Regions from separate parts of the Bacillus sp. 41-22 genome, predicted to be linked through region 1. Evidence: a T-box and tRNA genes for the amino acid it is inferred to sense, from the RefSeq annotation. Region 1 holds a T-box; the other regions hold tRNA genes.

Region 1 (6,904 bases):
GTAGTTGATATTACAAACTACATTTTAATGGAATACGGTCAACCGTTACATGCATTCGATTACGATAAATTAGGTTCAAAAGAAATCGTTGTTCGTCTTGCAAAAGAAGGCGAAAAGATTCAAACATTAGATGCTCAAGAACGTACGTTACAAAGCCACCATCTTGTAATTACAAATGGCACAAAAGCGTTAGCTGTTGCTGGTGTAATGGGCGGAGCGGATTCTGAAGTTGATAGCGAGACAGTAAACGTTCTAATTGAGTCTGCATACTTTGCAGGTCAAACAGTGCGCCGTACATCAAAAGACTTAGGTCTTCGTAGCGAATCAAGTGCACGTTTTGAAAAGGGAATCGACCCAACACGTACATTTGAAGCAATTCAACATGCAGCTGCTTTAATGGCAAAATACGCTGGTGGAGAAGCACTTGAAGGTGTAGTAGAAGCTGATAACTTACAAGTACAAGAACGTACAGTATCTGTTACAGCTGAAAAAGTAAACCGTGTATTAGGTACAGATATTTCTGCGAGTGAAATGGGTACAATGTTCACAAACCTGAAATTCCCATTCACAGAAGTAGAAGGAACATTCCATGTAAATGTACCAGCACGTCGTCCTGACATTACAATTTCAGAAGACTTAGTAGAAGAAGTAGGTCGTCTGTATGGTTATGATCACATTCCAGTTACATTACCATCTGGAACAATGACACGTGGTAAATTAACATCAGCACAAACGAAACGTCGTAAAGTACGCCGCTTCCTAGAAGGTGCTGGTTTATATGAAGCAATCACATATTCATTAACAAGCGCTGACAAAGCGAAACAATATATGGTTGAGCCGAACGAAAAAGCTCCTGTAAATCTTGCGCTTCCAATGAGCGAAGAGCGTAGCCAACTTCGTTTAAGCTTAGTGCCACAATTGTTAGAAGCAGTTTCATACAATGTTGCACGTAAAAACGACAGCGTTGCATTATATGAAGTAGGTTCTATCTTCTTACCAACAGAAGCAGGAGAACTTCCGAAAGAAGAACAACATCTTGCAGGTGTTATGACAGGTCTTGCTCTTCACCATGCATGGCAAGGTGAGAAGAAAGTTGTAGACTTCTTCGTTGTTAAAGGTGTATTAGAAGGATTATTCGACGTACTTGGCGTGGCAAATCAAATCACTTATGCACCAGCAAAACGTGAAGGTATGCACCCAGGCCGTACAGCTGACATCGTATTAGATGGTGAAGCAATCGGATTCATCGGTCAATTGCACCCGGAAACAGAAAAACAATTAGATGTGAAAAATACATTCGTATTCGAATTATCTCTTGCAAAAGTATTCGGTGCAGACGCTGAGGAAACTTACTACTTAGCAATTCCACGTTTCCCATCTATGACACGTGATATGGCTGTTGTAGTAACAACAGAAACAAAAGCTGGTGAAATGAAGCAAGTCATTGCTGAAGCTGGCGGAGAACTTCTGAAAGACGTAGCACTATTCGACTTATACGAAGGTGAAAAAATGGAAGAAGGCAAGAAATCACTTGCATTCTCTATGAACTACTTCGATGCAGAACGTACATTAACAGACGAAGAAGTAACAGAAGCGCATAACCGTGTATTAACAGCGGTAGAAGAGAAATTTGGTGCGGAGTTACGTAAGTAAAAAAAATTGCCGGATTAATTCCGGCAATTTTTTTATGGCACGATTGTCGGAAAATGTCGGTAAGTCGATATATTATAAAAATCGCTGATATATTTTCTGGCATCTTGCATCTTTCTCTCGAATGTAGTACATTAATTTTAGTTTAACAAAACGAAAGACGATGATAAGGAAAAGTAGTATATACTATAATCCAAAGCGAGTCAGGGACGGTGAGAGCCTGATGAGGCGGTATATGTGAAGAACACCTTGGAGTTGCTAACCGAAATTGAAGCTTGTATTCAAGAGTAGACTTAGACGGGAATCCGGCCTGTTACAAACCGGGAAGTATGTATTACATACGAGTTAAAGTTGGTCTTTATGACAAATTGGGTGGTACCGCGAAGTTTAACCTTTCGTCCCTTTATGGATGAAAGGTTTTTTTGTATTTAAATATATGAGTAAAGGAGAATTTTACTATGGAAAACACATTAGTAAAAAGTCTGTATAGAGATACAGATAAATACGCAGATCAAACAGTACAAGTATCGGGTTGGATTCGTAACTTACGTGATTCAAAAGCATTTGGTTTCATCGAATTAAACGACGGTAGCTTCTTCAAAGGTGTTCAAATCGTTTTCGATACAGAATTAGAGAACTTCAAAGAAATTGCAAAGCTTCCACTAAGCTCTTCAGTTAAAGTAGAAGGTAAAGTAATTGCAACACCTGGAGCGAAGCAACCATTTGAAATTAAAGCAGAAAAAATTGATATCGAGGGCTTATCAGATTCTGATTACCCACTTCAAAAGAAGCGTCATACGTTTGAATACTTACGTACAATCGCTCACTTACGTCCAAGAACAAATGCATTCTCAGCAACATTCCGCGTGCGTTCTATCGCAGCATTTGCAATTCACCAATTCTTCCAAGAGCGTGGATTCGTACATGTTCACACACCAATTATTACTGGTAGTGATACAGAAGGTGCAGGCGAAATGTTCCGCGTAACAACGCAAGATTTAAACAACGTAGCAAAAGGTGAAGACGGACAAGTTGACGAATCAAAAGACTTCTTCGCTAAAGAAACAAACTTAACAGTAAGTGGACAGCTGAACGCTGAAGCTTATGCATTAGCATTCCGTGATGTGTACACATTCGGACCTACATTCCGTGCGGAAAACTCAAACACAACTCGTCACGCAGCGGAGTTCTGGATGGTTGAGCCTGAGATTGCATTCGCTGAGTTAGGCGATGTAATGGATCTTACAGAAGATATGCTGAAATATGCAATGAAATACGTACTAGAGCATGCACCAGAAGAAATGGACTTCTTCAACAGCTTCGTTGATAAAACAGTTCTAGAGCGCATGAACAACGTAATCAACTCTGACTTCGGTCGCATCACTTATACAGAAGCAATTAAAGTACTTCAAGAATCAGGTGCTGAATTCAAATACCCAGTAGAATGGGGTATTGACTTACAAACAGAGCACGAAAGATACTTATCAGAAGAAATCTTCAAACGCCCTGTATTCGTAACTGACTATCCGAAAGACATTAAAGCATTCTACATGCGTATGAACGAAGATGGTAAAACAGTAGCAGCTACTGATCTTCTAGTTCCTGGCATCGGCGAATTAATCGGCGGAAGTCAACGTGAAGAAAGAATGGACGTTTTAGTAGACAGAATTAAAGAATTAGGTATGAACGAAGAGGACTACTGGTGGTACTTAGAACTTAGAAAATACGGCGGTACAAAACACGCTGGATTCGGTCTAGGTTTCGAGCGCTTCCTAATGTACATCACTGGCATGGCTAACATCCGTGACGTAATTCCATTCCCAAGAACTCCAGGTTCTTCTGAGTTTTAAGATGAAAAAAGCGAGAGCAACTGCTCTCGCTTTTTTTGTTTGGAAAAATGTTGTTCATAGGTTCGTTCATATCTCACATATAGTAAAACGAATGAAATATTTATGGGCAAGGGAAGGGGTTTTTGTACAATGGGGGAGATTCCAAGTCATACAAAGTGGACACTGCATGACAAGTATGTGGTGATTACTGGTGCAACAAGTGGTATTGGATTAGCGGCAGCTAAGACATTTGCAGAGCGCGGTGCCAAACTAGGAATCATTGCACGTAACGAGGAAAAAGCGAATGCTGCTATTGCTCAAATTAAGGATGTAACGAATGGGGATGTGATGATAGATCTATTTTTAGCTGATATGGCTTCCCAACAATCTATACGCCGGGTAGCTACTGATATTTTGGAAAGGTGTCCGAGAATAGATATATTAGTGAATAATGCTGGTGCTTTATTTCAAACAAGGCAGCTTACAGAGGACGATTTGGAGATGACTTGGGCGGTTAACCATTTAGGTCCATTCCTAATCACTAATTTGCTGTTGGAGCGTTTAAAAGAAAGTGCTCCTGCTCGTGTTATCACCACCGCATCTCACGGTCACAAAATGGCTAAAAAGGGAATTGATTTCGGTGATTTAGATGCAGAACAACTTTATCGTGGTGTTAAGAAATTTATGGGTGGTCCTACAATGCGTTATGCTCAATCAAAACTAGCAAATATTTTATTTACCGCTGAATTGGCAAAGAGGTTGGAGGGGACGGGTGTTAGTGCATACAGCTTCGATCCAGGGCTAGTGGCTACGAATTTCAACCAGGACAATGGTCTAGTTGCTCGCTTAACTATGGCAGCAATGAAACCTTTCTCTCGTACACCCGAGAAAGGTGCTGAAACTCTAATATGGCTAGCAGAATCAACTGAATTTACTGATCATAGTGGTTATTACTATGCCGATAAGCAAATAGGAAAAATGTCTGAAGCTGCCTTGGATAAGGATGCCGCAAAACGTCTATGGGACATTAGTGAAAAACAGACAGGAGGATAAAAGAGTAGCCAGTATATGTTCAGATGGTTATGCTGAATAGTTTTTTACTCTTAAGTGAAAAGTAATCTTGGGGGTGATTGTAATGAGTAAGAAAGTGAAAACAGACCATTCTAGATCAAGCTTAGGTTCTCCGGAAGTGGAAGGACAAGGAACGACTACGCATGAAACGGGTTCTTATAAAGTACCTTCATCAAATAAGAAGCAGAAACGAAGTTAAACATAAAAAGGGAGTCATGGAGACTCTCTTTTTTAGGTGAATAGTAAATGAATATACATCAGTCTAAATTTAAATATATAGATATACAGAATGAGTGCGGCGAAAATAGGAACGTGTGAGATCCTATTTATCCATTTTTCATTCATAAAAGGCGAAAAGAATTCAATTCTTTTCGCCTTGTTTAGTTCATCCATATCCTGTCGATACTAAAAAGTAGTTATTTTTTCAGTAACCGAAACGCCTTCTCTGTATTAGCAAAATGCACTTTCACAAATTCAGGTAGTCTTTCTTTACCGACTTTTTGAATTAATTTAGCAGCGGCAATATCAACTTGTTTACCAGCACCTTTCGGAAGTTGCATACCAGCTTTTTTGCTTAGTTCGTCAAATTGTTTTACGAATGAGTAACGAGCTAAAATGGAAGCGGCGGCTACTGCTAAATGGACACTTTCACCTTTTGTAGCGAAGTAAACATTTTCACGCTGTACCTGTTTTTGTTTCGCTAAATATTTATAGTATGTATCAGGCTGTGTAAATTGGTCGATTAAGATACCCTCAGGTGTTGTAGGTGCAATTTTAGCCAATAAGTTTGTGATGGCTTTGTTATGCAGTAAAGCTTTTAGTTTACCTTGGTTGTTTCCTTTATCAAATAGCTCGTTATATTTTTCATTATGAAGAACGAGGGAGCTGTAAGGAACAACGTGAAGGAGTTGTTTTGCAATCTCAGCAATTTGAGCATCATTTAAGTTTTTGGAGTCTTTTACACCGAGTTCTTTTAAAAGTGGAATTTGCTTCGCATCCACATATACAGCAACAACTGTCATCGGTCCGAAGTAATCACCAGTACCTACTTCATCGGACCCTAAAATCGACATTGTACCAATAGAAGAAGGTGGTGCATATTGATGCGAATTGACCGATTTTTTTACAGCGGATTTTGGTGTTTGAGAGACAGTTTGCCAACGAGAAGCCTCTGCTTCAGCACGTCCACCCTGAAACATCACTTTTCCTGATTTATAAGCTGTAATTGTGCAAGATTGAACTTTTGCCATAAAGATACCGCCTTGCGGAATTTTGGGGCTAAGTGCTTGTTTGTATTGTTGTTTCATGTCTTCAATTACCGTAGAACTTGTTTGTATTACGATAGAATTTGACAAAATGGTCGCTCCTTTTTTATGTTGTTATTTTTATCATATCGGATTGTTCTTTCTGTTTCCATATTATGATGGTTCATGGTATGATAAACTTTAGGATTCTGTACGTGATTGGAGGCCGGTGAGTTGTCACAACAAAAGGGAAATAAAAGTCGAATTAATGTAGAAATATATGGCCAACAGTATTCAGTTGTTGGCGATGAAAGTACAAGTCATATCCGCATGGTAGCAGCGATTGTGGATGATAAAATGCGCGAACTCAATGCCAAGAATCCTTCGCTTGATACGAGTAGACTAGCGGTATTGACGGCGGTAAACGTCATACACGATTACATAAAATTAAAAGAAGAACATGAGAAATTGAAAGAAAGTATGACACAAAAAGGAATTGAATAAACATGATTGATATTATTATCATTTTATTGCTTGTTATGGGATTCTTCCTCGGTTTACGCAGAGGATTTATTTTGCAACTTGTAAAGTTAACAAGCTTTATTATCGCATACCTCGTTGCATACTGGTATTGTAAAGATTTAGCGCCAGCACTTGCGAAAATTATTCCGTATCCATTTGATAAGAATGTTTCTGTTCCAGAATGGATAGATGCGAATAATATTGAGGGTGTCTTCTATCAAGCAATTGCGTTTATCGTATTATTTATTATTACAAAAATCGCACTTTCACTACTTGGTAATTTACTGAATATGTTTGCAGAAATCCCAGTTTTAAAGCAAGTCAATGCGGTTGCTGGGGCACTTCTTGGCTTTTTAGAAGTGTATATCATTCTGTTTGTCTTAATTATTGTTGGAACAATTCTTCCAATTGAACAAATACAAACACCATTACAAAAATCATCAATTAGCAAAATAATTGTAGACGATACACCGATTCTTTCTGAAAAGGTGAAGGAACTATGGCAGACAGGTAGCAGAGTGTAACTTCTCTTTTTTCGGAAAGAGAAGTTTTTTTCTATGAAAGAAAGGCGGGGCAATGATGAAAGTG
Region 2 (6,904 bases), 1.1 Mb from region 1:
TAAGAGTTTCTGTTATCACGCCAATTGAAGAAATTCTTCAGTTTTTACATAAAAAAATGATTCTTGATGAAGCTTCTAAAAGTGCGCATTATGTACAATTAGCGATGGAAGATGGATATAAGCGATTAATTCAACCTTCAATAGAAAGAGAAATTCGTAAAGAATTAATGGAAACGGCCGAAGAACAAGCGATTCATATTTTCTCTGAGAATTTACGTAATTTATTATTACAACCTCCGATGAAAGGGAAAGTTGTGTTAGCGGTAGATCCAGCATATAGAACCGGTTGTAAATTAGCTGTAGTAGATGATACAGGAAAAGTTCTTCACATAGATGTTATTTATCCGCATCCGCCTGCTCGTAAATATGAGGATGCAAAAACGAAAATCATTTCAATTATAGATAAATATGAAGTTGAAATGATAGCGATTGGAAATGGTACAGCTTCGAGGGAAACGGAAGAATTTATAGTAGATGTATTACAAAATGTAGAGCGAGATGTATTTTACATTATTGTAAATGAAGCGGGTGCTAGTGTGTACTCAGCATCTGATGTAGCTCGCGAGGAGTTTCCAAATTTACAGGTTGAAGAAAGAAGTGCTGTTTCAATTGGGAGACGTCTACAAGATCCACTTGCAGAACTTGTGAAAATTGACCCTAAATCTGTTGGGGTGGGACAATATCAACATGATGTATCTCAAAAGAGATTAAATGAATCATTAACATTTGTAGTAGAGACAGCAGTTAACCGAGTTGGTGTTAATGTAAATACAGCTTCAGTTGCATTGTTGCAATATGTTTCGGGATTATCAAAAACAGTTGCGAAAAACATTGTAGCTAAGCGTGAGGAAGATGGGAAATTCACGAAGCGTACTGAATTAAAGAAAATCCCACGTTTAGGTGCAAAAACATATGAACAATGTATCGGGTTTTTACGTATATTAGAAGGAGCGAATCCGTTAGATCGCACAGGGATTCATCCAGAACAATATAAAAATGTTGAATTGCTATTGAAGAGCTTAGGGTTATCAAAGAATGATGTGGGGAAACCAAACTTGCAAAAGAGTTTCGAAGGAGTAGATATTTCTAAATTATCTCAAGAGACGGAGATTGGTGAGCCGACATTAGTTGATATTATGGATGCTTTAATTAGCCCGGAGCGAGATATGAGGGATGAGTTGCCAAAGCCACTTTTGAAAAAGGGGATTTTAAAATTAGAAGATTTAAAGCGTGGTATGGAATTAGAGGGAACGATCCGCAATGTTGTTGATTTCGGTGCCTTTGTTGATATTGGTGTGAAGCAAGATGGTTTAGTACATATTTCTAAACTAAGCAAACAATTTGTAAAGCATCCATTAGATATTGTATCCGTGGGACAAATTGTAAAGGTATGGGTAGATGATATTGATACGAAAAAAGGTCGTGTTGCATTATCAATGTTACCGATTGAATAGTAAGAAAAGAGAGCAGATGAAACTGCTCTCTTTTTATGAACTGGAAAGTTTAATTGATTATGAACTTTGATGTATTTTACTATAATAAAACCAGCATTCATTTAGTAACTTGATTTGATACCGGTTTTTCTCGAAATATGCACGTTGCATTTGTTTCTTTAGCCACGTGGGCATAGGAATCCCTCCTTGTTTAATCCTGCTCTCAAAAAAAGTAGCTCCTTTTAGTTAAAGTAACTTTGATGAGAGGTTGGTGAGTGGATTTCTAGCAATGCTGCATTTTTAGAAATCACGCTTCTTGAATGAGGATGGGTATATGTACTATTTACTATATGTATAAGAAGGGAGAAAAGTGTGGAAATATTTTTTAGTTTAGGAGGAATGAGAATGGATGAGCAAGAAATTCAGCGGTTAGTGGAAGAGGTATCGTTACAATGCTTTGGAATGCCGTTTTTACATAAAGCGATGTTTAATAGTAGGTTACGTACAACTGGTGGGCGCTATCTATTGAAGAATCATAATATAGAATTGAATTATCGATATTACGAAGTATATGGAAAAGAAGAGTTAGTCGGGATTGTTAAACATGAACTTTGTCATTATCACTTACATATCACAGGAAAAGGGTATAAGCATCGAGATAGAGATTTTCGGGAGTTATTAAAGAAAGTAGGTGCACCACGTTTTTGTAAACGAATGATTAGTGAGGAGGAAACGAGAGTTTCTATGTATGAATGTATGGGGTGTTCTTTTCAATATGTAAGAAGACGTCAAATAAATACACAAAGATATGTATGTGGAAAGTGTAAAGGACAACTAAAACTGGTAGTGAAAACATCTTGACAGTGAAAACGCAATCCAGTATATTATAAACATGTCACGTTTGCGCAAGATGTTGTGAAAAAACTTCTTGACTTACGATGAGAATTTTTATAAGATACAAATTGTCTTCATTATTCCGCAGTAGCTCAGTGGTAGAGCTATCGGCTGTTAACCGATCGGTCGTAGGTTCGAGTCCTACCTGCGGAGCCATACAGAGAAGTACCCAAGTGGCTCAAGGGGCTCCCCTGCTAAGGGAGTAGATCGCTAACGCGGTGCGAGGGTTCGAATCCCTTCTTCTCTGCCATACATATTGGCCCGTTGGTCAAGTGGTTAAGACACCGCCCTTTCACGGCGGTAACACGGGTTCGAATCCCGTACGGGTCACCACTTCGGAGGATTAGCTCAGCTGGGAGAGCACCTGCCTTACAAGCAGGGGGTCGGCGGTTCGATCCCGTCATCCTCCACCATATAAATTATATAAATAATATTATCGCGGGGTGGAGCAGTACGGTAGCTCGTCGGGCTCATAACCCGAAGGTCGCAGGTTCAAATCCTGTCCCCGCAACCAAATGGTCCCGTGGTGTAGTGGTTAACATGCCTGCCTGTCACGCAGGAGATCGCCGGTTCGACCCCGGTCGGGACCGCCATTTTAACTTCTGCTATATAGCAGTTGTTTTTTATTGGACATTATGGTAAAATAACATTTGTCTTTGAAAAGAAGATAACTATTTCGATGGGCTATAGCCAAGCGGTAAGGCAACGGACTTTGACTCCGTCATGCGCTGGTTCGAATCCAGCTAGCCCAGCCATTTACGAGCCATTAGCTCAGTTGGTAGAGCATCTGACTTTTAATCAGAGGGTCGAAGGTTCGAATCCTTCATGGCTCACTTTTGTTTTTTCCGCGCGGTCGTGGCGGAACGGCAGACGCGCTAGGTTGAGGGCCTAGTGGGGGAAACCCCGTGGAGGTTCAAGTCCTCTCGGCCGCATCAAAAAATCTTTTGAAAAGTACTTGCATTTGAAAATGTAGTATGGTAAGATAATTGAGTCGCCAAAATACAACGACGAAAAAACATCATGAATAAGCGCCCGTAGCTCAATTGGATAGAGCGTTTGACTACGGATCAAGAGGTTAGGGGTTCGACTCCTCTCGGGCGCGCCATAACGGGAAGTGGCTCAGCTTGGTAGAGCACCTGGTTTGGGACCAGGGGGTCGCAGGTTCAAATCCTGTCTTCCCGACCACGCGGGTGTAGTTTAGTGGTAAAACAAGAGCCTTCCAAGCTCTGGTCGAGAGTTCGATTCTCTTCACCCGCTTTTAGTTCTTTGAAAACTGAACGAAACAAACAACGTGAACGTCAATTTTTATTTTTAGATGCTAGACAAACTAACTTTATTGGAGAGTTTGATCCTGGCTCAGGATGAACGCTGGCGGCGTGCCTAATACATGCAAGTCGAGCGAATGGATTAAGAGCTTGCTCTTATGAAGTTAGCGGCGGACGGGTGAGTAACACGTGGGTAACCTACCCATAAGACTGGGATAACTCCGGGAAACCGGGGCTAATACCGGATAATATTTTGAACTGCATAGTTCGAAATTGAAAGGCGGCTTCGGCTGTCACTTATGGATGGACCCGCGTCGCATTAGCTAGTTGGTGAGGTAACGGCTCACCAAGGCGACGATGCGTAGCCGACCTGAGAGGGTGATCGGCCACACTGGGACTGAGACACGGCCCAGACTCCTACGGGAGGCAGCAGTAGGGAATCTTCCGCAATGGACGAAAGTCTGACGGAGCAACGCCGCGTGAGTGATGAAGGCTTTCGGGTCGTAAAACTCTGTTGTTAGGGAAGAACAAGTGCTAGTTGAATAAGCTGGCACCTTGACGGTACCTAACCAGAAAGCCACGGCTAACTACGTGCCAGCAGCCGCGGTAATACGTAGGTGGCAAGCGTTATCCGGAATTATTGGGCGTAAAGCGCGCGCAGGTGGTTTCTTAAGTCTGATGTGAAAGCCCACGGCTCAACCGTGGAGGGTCATTGGAAACTGGGAGACTTGAGTGCAGAAGAGGAAAGTGGAATTCCATGTGTAGCGGTGAAATGCGTAGAGATATGGAGGAACACCAGTGGCGAAGGCGACTTTCTGGTCTGTAACTGACACTGAGGCGCGAAAGCGTGGGGAGCAAACAGGATTAGATACCCTGGTAGTCCACGCCGTAAACGATGAGTGCTAAGTGTTAGAGGGTTTCCGCCCTTTAGTGCTGAAGTTAACGCATTAAGCACTCCGCCTGGGGAGTACGGCCGCAAGGCTGAAACTCAAAGGAATTGACGGGGGCCCGCACAAGCGGTGGAGCATGTGGTTTAATTCGAAGCAACGCGAAGAACCTTACCAGGTCTTGACATCCTCTGAAAACTCTAGAGATAGAGCTTCTCCTTCGGGAGCAGAGTGACAGGTGGTGCATGGTTGTCGTCAGCTCGTGTCGTGAGATGTTGGGTTAAGTCCCGCAACGAGCGCAACCCTTGATCTTAGTTGCCATCATTAAGTTGGGCACTCTAAGGTGACTGCCGGTGACAAACCGGAGGAAGGTGGGGATGACGTCAAATCATCATGCCCCTTATGACCTGGGCTACACACGTGCTACAATGGACGGTACAAAGAGCTGCAAGACCGCGAGGTGGAGCTAATCTCATAAAACCGTTCTCAGTTCGGATTGTAGGCTGCAACTCGCCTACATGAAGCTGGAATCGCTAGTAATCGCGGATCAGCATGCCGCGGTGAATACGTTCCCGGGCCTTGTACACACCGCCCGTCACACCACGAGAGTTTGTAACACCCGAAGTCGGTGGGGTAACCTTTATGGAGCCAGCCGCCTAAGGTGGGACAGATGATTGGGGTGAAGTCGTAACAAGGTAGCCGTATCGGAAGGTGCGGCTGGATCACCTCCTTTCTATGGAGAATTGATGAACGCAGTTCATCAATAAACGTTGACTTGTTTTGTTTCGTTCAGTTTTGAGAGAACTATCTCTCAAGTTTAAATGTATGTTCTTTGAAAACTAGATAACAGTGTAGCTCATATTTTTTTAATTTTAGTTTGGTTAAGTTAGAAAGGGCGCACGGTGGATGCCTTGACACTAGGAGTCGATGAAGGACGGGACTAACGCCGATATGCTTCGGGGAGCTGTAAGTAAGCTTTGATCCGAAGATTTCCGAATGGGGAAACCCACTATACGTAATGGTATGGTATCCTTACCTGAATACATAGGGTATGGAAGACAGACCCAGGGAACTGAAACATCTAAGTACCTGGAGGAAGAGAAAGCAAATGCGATTTCCTGAGTAGCGGCGAGCGAAACGGAATCTAGCCCAAACCAAGAGGCTTGCCTCTTGGGGTTGTAGGACATTCTATACGGAGTTACAAAGGAACGAGGTAGACGAAGCGACCTGGAAAGGTCCGTCACAGAGGGTAACAACCCCGTAGTCGAAACTTCGTTCTCTCTTGAATGTATCCTGAGTACGGCGGAACACGTGAAATTCCGTCGGAATCTGGGAGGACCATCTCCCAAGGCTAAATACTCCCTAGTGATCGATAGTGAACCAGTACCGTGAGGGAAAGGTGAAAAGCACCCCGGAAGGGGAGTGAAAGAGATCCTGAAACCGTGTGCCTACAAATAGTCAGAGCCCGTTAATGGGTGATGGCGTGCCTTTTGTAGAATGAACCGGCGAGTTACGATCCCGTGCGAGGTTAAGCTGAAGAGGCGGAGCCGCAGCGAAAGCGAGTCTGAATAGGGCGTTTAGTACGTGGTCGTAGACCCGAAACCAGGTGATCTACCCATGTCCAGGGTGAAGTTCAGGTAACACTGAATGGAGGCCCGAACCCACGCACGTTGAAAAGTGCGGGGATGAGGTGTGGGTAGCGGAGAAATTCCAATCGAACCTGGAGATAGCTGGTTCTCCCCGAAATAGCTTTAGGGCTAGCCTTAAGTGTAAGAGTCTTGGAGGTAGAGCACTGATTGAACTAGGGGTCCTCATCGGATTACCGAATTCAGTCAAACTCCGAATGCCAATGACTTATCCTTAGGAGTCAGACTGCGAGTGATAAGATCCGTAGTCAAGAGGGAAACAGCCCAGATCGCCAGCTAAGGTCCCAAAGTGTGTATTAAGTGGAAAAGGATGTGGAGTTGCTTAGACAACTAGGATGTTGGCTCAGAAGCAGCCACCATTTAAAGAGTGCGTAATAGCTCACTAGTCGAGTGACTCTGCGCCGAAAATGTACCGGGGCTAAATACACCACCGAAGCTGCGAATTGATACCAATGGTATCAGTGGTAGGGGAGCGTTCTAAGTGCAGTGAAGTCAGACCGGAAGGACTGGTGGAGCGCTTAGAAGTGAGAATGCCGGTATGAGTAGCGAAAGACGGGTGAGAATCCCGTCCACCGAATGCCTAAGGTTTCCTGAGGAAGGCTCGTCCGCTCAGGGTTAGTCAGGACCTAAGCCGAGGCCGACAGGCGTAGGCGATGGACAACAGGTTGATATTCCTGTACCACCTCTTTATCGTTTGAGCAATGGAGGGACGCAGAAGGATAGAAGAAGCGTGCGATTGGTTGTGCACGTCCAAGCAGTTAGGCTGATAAGTAGGCAAA
Region 3 (6,904 bases), 310 kb from region 1:
AAAACCGTTCTCAGTTCGGATTGTAGGCTGCAACTCGCCTACATGAAGCTGGAATCGCTAGTAATCGCGGATCAGCATGCCGCGGTGAATACGTTCCCGGGCCTTGTACACACCGCCCGTCACACCACGAGAGTTTGTAACACCCGAAGTCGGTGGGGTAACCTTTATGGAGCCAGCCGCCTAAGGTGGGACAGATGATTGGGGTGAAGTCGTAACAAGGTAGCCGTATCGGAAGGTGCGGCTGGATCACCTCCTTTCTATGGAGAATTGATGAACGCAGTTCATCAATAAACGTTGACTTGTTTTGTTTCGTTCAGTTTTGAGAGAACTATCTCTCAAGTTTAAATGTATGTTCTTTGAAAACTAGATAACAGTGTAGCTCATATTTTTTTAATTTTAGTTTGGTTAAGTTAGAAAGGGCGCACGGTGGATGCCTTGACACTAGGAGTCGATGAAGGACGGGACTAACGCCGATATGCTTCGGGGAGCTGTAAGTAAGCTTTGATCCGAAGATTTCCGAATGGGGAAACCCACTATACGTAATGGTATGGTATCCTTACCTGAATACATAGGGTATGGAAGACAGACCCAGGGAACTGAAACATCTAAGTACCTGGAGGAAGAGAAAGCAAATGCGATTTCCTGAGTAGCGGCGAGCGAAACGGAATCTAGCCCAAACCAAGAGGCTTGCCTCTTGGGGTTGTAGGACATTCTATACGGAGTTACAAAGGAACGAGGTAGACGAAGCGACCTGGAAAGGTCCGTCACAGAGGGTAACAACCCCGTAGTCGAAACTTCGTTCTCTCTTGAATGTATCCTGAGTACGGCGGAACACGTGAAATTCCGTCGGAATCTGGGAGGACCATCTCCCAAGGCTAAATACTCCCTAGTGATCGATAGTGAACCAGTACCGTGAGGGAAAGGTGAAAAGCACCCCGGAAGGGGAGTGAAAGAGATCCTGAAACCGTGTGCCTACAAATAGTCAGAGCCCGTTAATGGGTGATGGCGTGCCTTTTGTAGAATGAACCGGCGAGTTACGATCCCGTGCGAGGTTAAGCTGAAGAGGCGGAGCCGCAGCGAAAGCGAGTCTGAATAGGGCGTTTAGTACGTGGTCGTAGACCCGAAACCAGGTGATCTACCCATGTCCAGGGTGAAGTTCAGGTAACACTGAATGGAGGCCCGAACCCACGCACGTTGAAAAGTGCGGGGATGAGGTGTGGGTAGCGGAGAAATTCCAATCGAACCTGGAGATAGCTGGTTCTCCCCGAAATAGCTTTAGGGCTAGCCTTAAGTGTAAGAGTCTTGGAGGTAGAGCACTGATTGAACTAGGGGTCCTCATCGGATTACCGAATTCAGTCAAACTCCGAATGCCAATGACTTATCCTTAGGAGTCAGACTGCGAGTGATAAGATCCGTAGTCAAGAGGGAAACAGCCCAGATCGCCAGCTAAGGTCCCAAAGTGTGTATTAAGTGGAAAAGGATGTGGAGTTGCTTAGACAACTAGGATGTTGGCTCAGAAGCAGCCACCATTTAAAGAGTGCGTAATAGCTCACTAGTCGAGTGACTCTGCGCCGAAAATGTACCGGGGCTAAATACACCACCGAAGCTGCGAATTGATACCAATGGTATCAGTGGTAGGGGAGCGTTCTAAGTGCAGTGAAGTCAGACCGGAAGGACTGGTGGAGCGCTTAGAAGTGAGAATGCCGGTATGAGTAGCGAAAGACGGGTGAGAATCCCGTCCACCGAATGCCTAAGGTTTCCTGAGGAAGGCTCGTCCGCTCAGGGTTAGTCAGGACCTAAGCCGAGGCCGACAGGCGTAGGCGATGGACAACAGGTTGATATTCCTGTACCACCTCTTTATCGTTTGAGCAATGGAGGGACGCAGAAGGATAGAAGAAGCGTGCGATTGGTTGTGCACGTCCAAGCAGTTAGGCTGATAAGTAGGCAAATCCGCTTATCGTGAAGGCTGAGCTGTGATGGGGAAGCTCCTTATGGAGCGAAGTCTTTGATTCCCCGCTGCCAAGAAAAGCTTCTAGCGAGATAAAAGGTGCCTGTACCGCAAACCGACACAGGTAGGCGAGGAGAGAATCCTAAGGTGTGCGAGAGAACTCTGGTTAAGGAACTCGGCAAAATGACCCCGTAACTTCGGGAGAAGGGGTGCTTTCTTAACGGAAAGCCGCAGTGAATAGGCCCAAGCGACTGTTTAGCAAAAACACAGGTCTCTGCGAAGCCGTAAGGCGAAGTATAGGGGCTGACACCTGCCCGGTGCTGGAAGGTTAAGGAGAGGGGTTAGCGTAAGCGAAGCTCTGAACTGAAGCCCCAGTAAACGGCGGCCGTAACTATAACGGTCCTAAGGTAGCGAAATTCCTTGTCGGGTAAGTTCCGACCCGCACGAAAGGTGTAACGATTTGGGCACTGTCTCAACCAGAGACTCGGTGAAATTATAGTACCTGTGAAGATGCAGGTTACCCGCGACAGGACGGAAAGACCCCGTGGAGCTTTACTGTAGCCTGATATTGAATTTTGGTACAGTTTGTACAGGATAGGCGGGAGCCATTGAAACCGGAGCGCTAGCTTCGGTGGAGGCGCTGGTGGGATACCGCCCTGACTGTATTGAAATTCTAACCTACGGGTCTTATCGACCCGGGAGACAGTGTCAGGTGGGCAGTTTGACTGGGGCGGTCGCCTCCTAAAGTGTAACGGAGGCGCCCAAAGGTTCCCTCAGAATGGTTGGAAATCATTCGTAGAGTGCAAAGGCATAAGGGAGCTTGACTGCGAGACCTACAAGTCGAGCAGGGACGAAAGTCGGGCTTAGTGATCCGGTGGTTCCGCATGGAAGGGCCATCGCTCAACGGATAAAAGCTACCCCGGGGATAACAGGCTTATCTCCCCCAAGAGTCCACATCGACGGGGAGGTTTGGCACCTCGATGTCGGCTCATCGCATCCTGGGGCTGTAGTCGGTCCCAAGGGTTGGGCTGTTCGCCCATTAAAGCGGTACGCGAGCTGGGTTCAGAACGTCGTGAGACAGTTCGGTCCCTATCCGTCGTGGGCGCAGGAAATTTGAGAGGAGCTGTCCTTAGTACGAGAGGACCGGGATGGACGCACCGCTGGTGTACCAGTTGTTCTGCCAAGGGCATAGCTGGGTAGCTATGTGCGGAAGGGATAAGTGCTGAAAGCATCTAAGCATGAAGCCCCCCTCAAGATGAGATTTCCCATAGCGTAAGCTAGTAAGATCCCTGAAAGATGATCAGGTTGATAGGTTCGAGGTGGAAGCATGGTGACATGTGGAGCTGACGAATACTAATAGATCGAGGACTTAACCATATAATATGAAGCAATGTTATCTAGTTTTGAAAGAATATAAAAAACTTGTTGACTTTAAATGTCGAATAAGTTATGATAATTCTTGTCTTAAATGAATACAGTCTGGTAATGATGGCAGAGAGGTCACACCCGTTCCCATACCGAACACGGAAGTTAAGCTCTCTAGCGCCGATGGTAGTTGGGACCTTGTCCCTGTGAGAGTAGGACGTTGCCAGGCAATTCGGAGGATTAGCTCAGCTGGGAGAGCACCTGCCTTACAAGCAGGGGGTCGGCGGTTCGATCCCGTCATCCTCCACCATTTAGCCGACTTAGCTCAATTGGTAGAGCAACTGACTTGTAATCAGTAGGTTGGGGGTTCAAGTCCTCTAGTCGGCACCAGAAAATCATGGCGGTTGTGGCGAAGTGGTTAACGCACCGGATTGTGGCTCCGGCACTCGTGGGTTCAATTCCCATCAGTCGCCCCATTTTTTCTTTTTAAATTATAATATGCGGGTGTGGCGGAATTGGCAGACGCACTAGACTTAGGATCTAGCGCCTTTGGCGTGGGGGTTCGACTCCCTTCACCCGCACTTTTAATAAAATAACTCAAACATGTCTTGCGGAAGTAGTTCAGTGGTAGAATACAACCTTGCCAAGGTTGGGGTCGCGGGTTCGAATCCCGTCTTCCGCTCCAATTTTCAGTATGACATGCCGGGGTGGCGGAACAGGCAGACGCACAGGACTTAAAATCCTGCGGTGGGTGACCACCGTGCGGGTTCGACCCCCGCCCTCGGCACCATATGCGCCCGTAGCTCAATTGGATAGAGCGTTTGACTACGGATCAAGAGGTTAGGGGTTCGACTCCTCTCGGGCGCGTTTTTTATTAACGGGAAGTGGCTCAGCTTGGTAGAGCACCTGGTTTGGGACCAGGGGGTCGCAGGTTCAAATCCTGTCTTCCCGATATTTTCAAAATATGGGGCCTTAGCTCAGCTGGGAGAGCGCCTGCCTTGCACGCAGGAGGTCAGCGGTTCGATCCCGCTAGGCTCCACTTATTTGAATATAACTTATGGCGGTGTAGCTCAGCTGGCTAGAGCGTACGGTTCATACCCGTGAGGTCGGGGGTTCGATCCCCTCCGCCGCTACCATAAAGGACCTTTAGCTCAGCTGGTTAGAGCAGACGGCTCATAACCGTCCGGTCGTAGGTTCGAGTCCTACAAGGTCCACCACTCAAAGTTCATATCTCGGAGGTATACCCAAGTTCGGCTGAAGGGATCGGTCTTGAAAACCGACAGGCGGCGAGAGTCGCGCGGGGGTTCGAATCCCTCTACCTCCTCCATTTTTTCTAAATTAAATATTATATCATCGCGGGGTGGAGCAGTACGGTAGCTCGTCGGGCTCATAACCCGAAGGTCGCAGGTTCAAATCCTGTCCCCGCAACCAAATGGTCCCGTGGTGTAGTGGTTAACATGCCTGCCTGTCACGCAGGAGATCGCCGGTTCGACCCCGGTCGGGACCGCCATTTTTTTACATAAAGGCTCGGTAGCTCAGTCGGTAGAGCAGAGGACTGAAAATCCTCGTGTCGGCGGTTCGATTCCGTCCCGAGCCACCATTTTGAAATCGCAAGCCGGCTTAGCTCAATTGGTAGAGCAACTGACTTGTAATCAGTAGGTTGGGGGTTCAAGTCCTCTAGCCGGCACCACTTTCAAAATGAGCCATTAGCTCAGTTGGTAGAGCATCTGACTTTTAATCAGAGGGTCGAAGGTTCGAATCCTTCATGGCTCACCATTTTTAATTTAATGCGGGTGTAGTTTAGTGGTAAAACAAGAGCCTTCCAAGCTCTGGTCGAGAGTTCGATTCTCTTCACCCGCTTATCTATTATGGGCCTATAGCTCAGCTGGTTAGAGCGCACGCCTGATAAGCGTGAGGTCGATGGTTCGAGTCCATTTAGGCCCACCATAATTATTCCGCAGTAGCTCAGTGGTAGAGCTATCGGCTGTTAACCGATCGGTCGTAGGTTCGAGTCCTACCTGCGGAGCCATATTATAGAGAAGTACCCAAGTGGCTCAAGGGGCTCCCCTGCTAAGGGAGTAGATCGCGAACGCGGTGCGAGGGTTCGAATCCCTTCTTCTCTGCCAGATTTTGGCCCGTTGGTCAAGTGGTTAAGACACCGCCCTTTCACGGCGGTAACACGGGTTCGAATCCCGTACGGGTCATACTAAAAGAGATAGCATAATCTGCTATCTCTTTTTTGTTGTATAAAAGTGGACTTTGAATAGTCTGCTTTTTTTTTATGGATTTCTTGTATACTTTTTTCTATTTGAATCGTCTAACTAATAGAAAAGAGAGAGCGATGGAGTATGAAAAGCTTATTATAGAAACATCAAAAAGTATTTATAGATATTTGCTTAAAATAGAGCTAACATCACATGCCCATCAAGCTAAGATTTTAAGACACCCCCATAACGAGAATTTTACCTTTTTTACAGTTATTTATGAGAATTCAGCTCGTTTTTCCGTTTTGGGAGATCTTTTTTACTTTAAATTTGGTATGAACAAGCTATATATTTGGCTCTTATTTCTATCTGGATTTCTGGTGTCTTTTCTTTAATGCTGGATATTAATCATTGCAATAAGTTGTAGGAGATTTATGTATATGCACTTATTTTTGCAACCTTTTTATCCTCTCATTCGACTATATTAGTAAAGGGAGGAAGAAATAAAAATGGACATAGCCTATCTAGTAAAACAAGCAACAAGAGGAAATGATCAAGCATTTGAACAACTTATTACTTTTGTTCGCCCGAAATTATATCGAACAGCCTATTCTTATGTAAGAAATGAACAAGATGCACTGGATATATACCAAGAAACAATTTATGAAGCATATCTTTCACTGAGAAAATTAAAAAAGCCGGAGAAATTTCAAAGTTGGATTACCAAAATTCTTGTTTTTAAATCCATTGATTTTGTAAGAAAATCCTCTAGACAATTTGTTGCGAATGATGAAATATTTGCTAATTTATGTACAGAAGAAAGCATGAATAAATTAGAACAATCATTGGATTTAACCGAGGCATTTAATTTCTTAGATCCTACTTACAAAACTATTATTTTATTAAGGTATTATCACGATTTATCTATTAAGGAAATTGCTGAGGTTCTTAACTCTCCAGAAGGAACGGTAAAATCTCAATTACATCGAGCAAAGCAAGCCTTACGCCCCATTTTAAAGGAGGGATATAGTTATGAATAAAGAAGAATTTAATCACCATATCAATGATATTCCTATACCAGAAGACCGGTTAATTCAAAGAGAAAAAACAGCCATGCTTCAAGCTAAGAAAAATCAATACCGTAGAAAAAAAACAATCAAGTATTCTAGTCTTGTTGCTTGTGGAATATGTGTTTCTCTCTTAGGTTTTGGATTCATTTCTCCTGCTATGGCAAAGACTTTATCGAGTGTTCCAGTTATAGGCCCCATTTATGCACAATTTAATGATATTGCTTCTGATAAAATTGAAAAGGATGAGCTTGCTACATCAATTGAAAGACAAGATAACCATAGTGGTTTAACGATGAATGTGAAAGAAGCAGTTTACG

What was found. The T-box of region 1 lies ahead of asnS (asparagine--tRNA ligase). A T-box ahead of a tRNA ligase gene usually reads a tRNA of that ligase, here a tRNA-Asn.
Region 2: it has a tRNA-Asn gene. The T-box ahead of asnS (asparagine--tRNA ligase) is inferred to sense a tRNA for this amino acid. The anticodon was not compared.
Region 3: it has a tRNA-Asn gene. The T-box ahead of asnS (asparagine--tRNA ligase) is inferred to sense a tRNA for this amino acid. The anticodon was not compared.

What each region holds. Positions count from the first base shown of each region.
Region 1 is NZ_CP084035.1:4,377,551-4,384,454, reverse strand. It holds gene pheT (phenylalanine--tRNA ligase subunit beta) at 1-1,653, shown strand, start outside; T-box leader at 1,805-2,056, shown strand; gene asnS (asparagine--tRNA ligase) at 2,109-3,500, shown strand; gene LCF45_RS22425 (SDR family oxidoreductase) at 3,630-4,532, shown strand; gene LCF45_RS22420 (YuzL family protein) at 4,615-4,749, shown strand; gene rnhC (ribonuclease HIII) at 4,967-5,905, opposite strand; gene zapA (cell division protein ZapA) at 6,029-6,298, shown strand; gene LCF45_RS22405 (CvpA family protein) at 6,301-6,840, shown strand; gene polX (DNA polymerase/3'-5' exonuclease PolX) at 6,896-6,904, shown strand, end outside.
Region 2 is NZ_CP084035.1:247,219-254,122, forward strand. It holds gene LCF45_RS01390 (Tex family protein) at 1-1,454, shown strand, start outside; gene cmpA (cortex morphogenetic protein CmpA) at 1,512-1,628, opposite strand; gene LCF45_RS01400 (SprT family protein) at 1,839-2,294, shown strand; tRNA gene LCF45_RS01405 (tRNA-Asn) at 2,409-2,483, shown strand; tRNA gene LCF45_RS01410 (tRNA-Ser) at 2,487-2,577, shown strand; tRNA gene LCF45_RS01415 (tRNA-Glu) at 2,586-2,660, shown strand; tRNA gene LCF45_RS01420 (tRNA-Val) at 2,665-2,740, shown strand; tRNA gene LCF45_RS01425 (tRNA-Met) at 2,765-2,841, shown strand; tRNA gene LCF45_RS01430 (tRNA-Asp) at 2,845-2,920, shown strand; tRNA gene LCF45_RS01435 (tRNA-Gln) at 3,008-3,082, shown strand; tRNA gene LCF45_RS01440 (tRNA-Lys) at 3,088-3,160, shown strand; tRNA gene LCF45_RS01445 (tRNA-Leu) at 3,177-3,259, shown strand; tRNA gene LCF45_RS01450 (tRNA-Arg) at 3,356-3,432, shown strand; tRNA gene LCF45_RS01455 (tRNA-Pro) at 3,436-3,512, shown strand; tRNA gene LCF45_RS01460 (tRNA-Gly) at 3,514-3,584, shown strand; rRNA gene LCF45_RS01465 (16S ribosomal RNA) at 3,661-5,212, shown strand; rRNA gene LCF45_RS01470 (23S ribosomal RNA) at 5,359-6,904, shown strand, end outside.
Region 3 is NZ_CP084035.1:4,684,549-4,691,452, reverse strand. It holds rRNA gene LCF45_RS24200 (16S ribosomal RNA) at 1-257, shown strand, start outside; rRNA gene LCF45_RS24195 (23S ribosomal RNA) at 404-3,325, shown strand; rRNA gene rrf (5S ribosomal RNA) at 3,427-3,542, shown strand; tRNA gene LCF45_RS24185 (tRNA-Val) at 3,548-3,623, shown strand; tRNA gene LCF45_RS24180 (tRNA-Thr) at 3,628-3,703, shown strand; tRNA gene LCF45_RS24175 (tRNA-His) at 3,714-3,789, shown strand; tRNA gene LCF45_RS24170 (tRNA-Leu) at 3,814-3,894, shown strand; tRNA gene LCF45_RS24165 (tRNA-Gly) at 3,924-3,998, shown strand; tRNA gene LCF45_RS24160 (tRNA-Leu) at 4,015-4,103, shown strand; tRNA gene LCF45_RS24155 (tRNA-Arg) at 4,107-4,180, shown strand; tRNA gene LCF45_RS24150 (tRNA-Pro) at 4,192-4,265, shown strand; tRNA gene LCF45_RS24145 (tRNA-Ala) at 4,280-4,352, shown strand; tRNA gene LCF45_RS24140 (tRNA-Met) at 4,373-4,449, shown strand; tRNA gene LCF45_RS24135 (tRNA-Ile) at 4,454-4,530, shown strand; tRNA gene LCF45_RS24130 (tRNA-Ser) at 4,548-4,640, shown strand; tRNA gene LCF45_RS24125 (tRNA-Met) at 4,668-4,744, shown strand; tRNA gene LCF45_RS24120 (tRNA-Asp) at 4,748-4,823, shown strand; tRNA gene LCF45_RS24115 (tRNA-Phe) at 4,838-4,913, shown strand; tRNA gene LCF45_RS24110 (tRNA-Thr) at 4,928-5,003, shown strand; tRNA gene LCF45_RS24105 (tRNA-Lys) at 5,014-5,089, shown strand; tRNA gene LCF45_RS24100 (tRNA-Gly) at 5,103-5,173, shown strand; tRNA gene LCF45_RS24095 (tRNA-Ile) at 5,184-5,260, shown strand; tRNA gene LCF45_RS24090 (tRNA-Asn) at 5,268-5,342, shown strand; tRNA gene LCF45_RS24085 (tRNA-Ser) at 5,349-5,439, shown strand; tRNA gene LCF45_RS24080 (tRNA-Glu) at 5,446-5,517, shown strand; partial or broken gene LCF45_RS27095 (RNA polymerase subunit sigma-70) at 5,655-5,717, shown strand; gene LCF45_RS24075 (sigma-70 family RNA polymerase sigma factor) at 6,027-6,557, shown strand; gene LCF45_RS24070 (DUF4179 domain-containing protein) at 6,550-6,904, shown strand, end outside.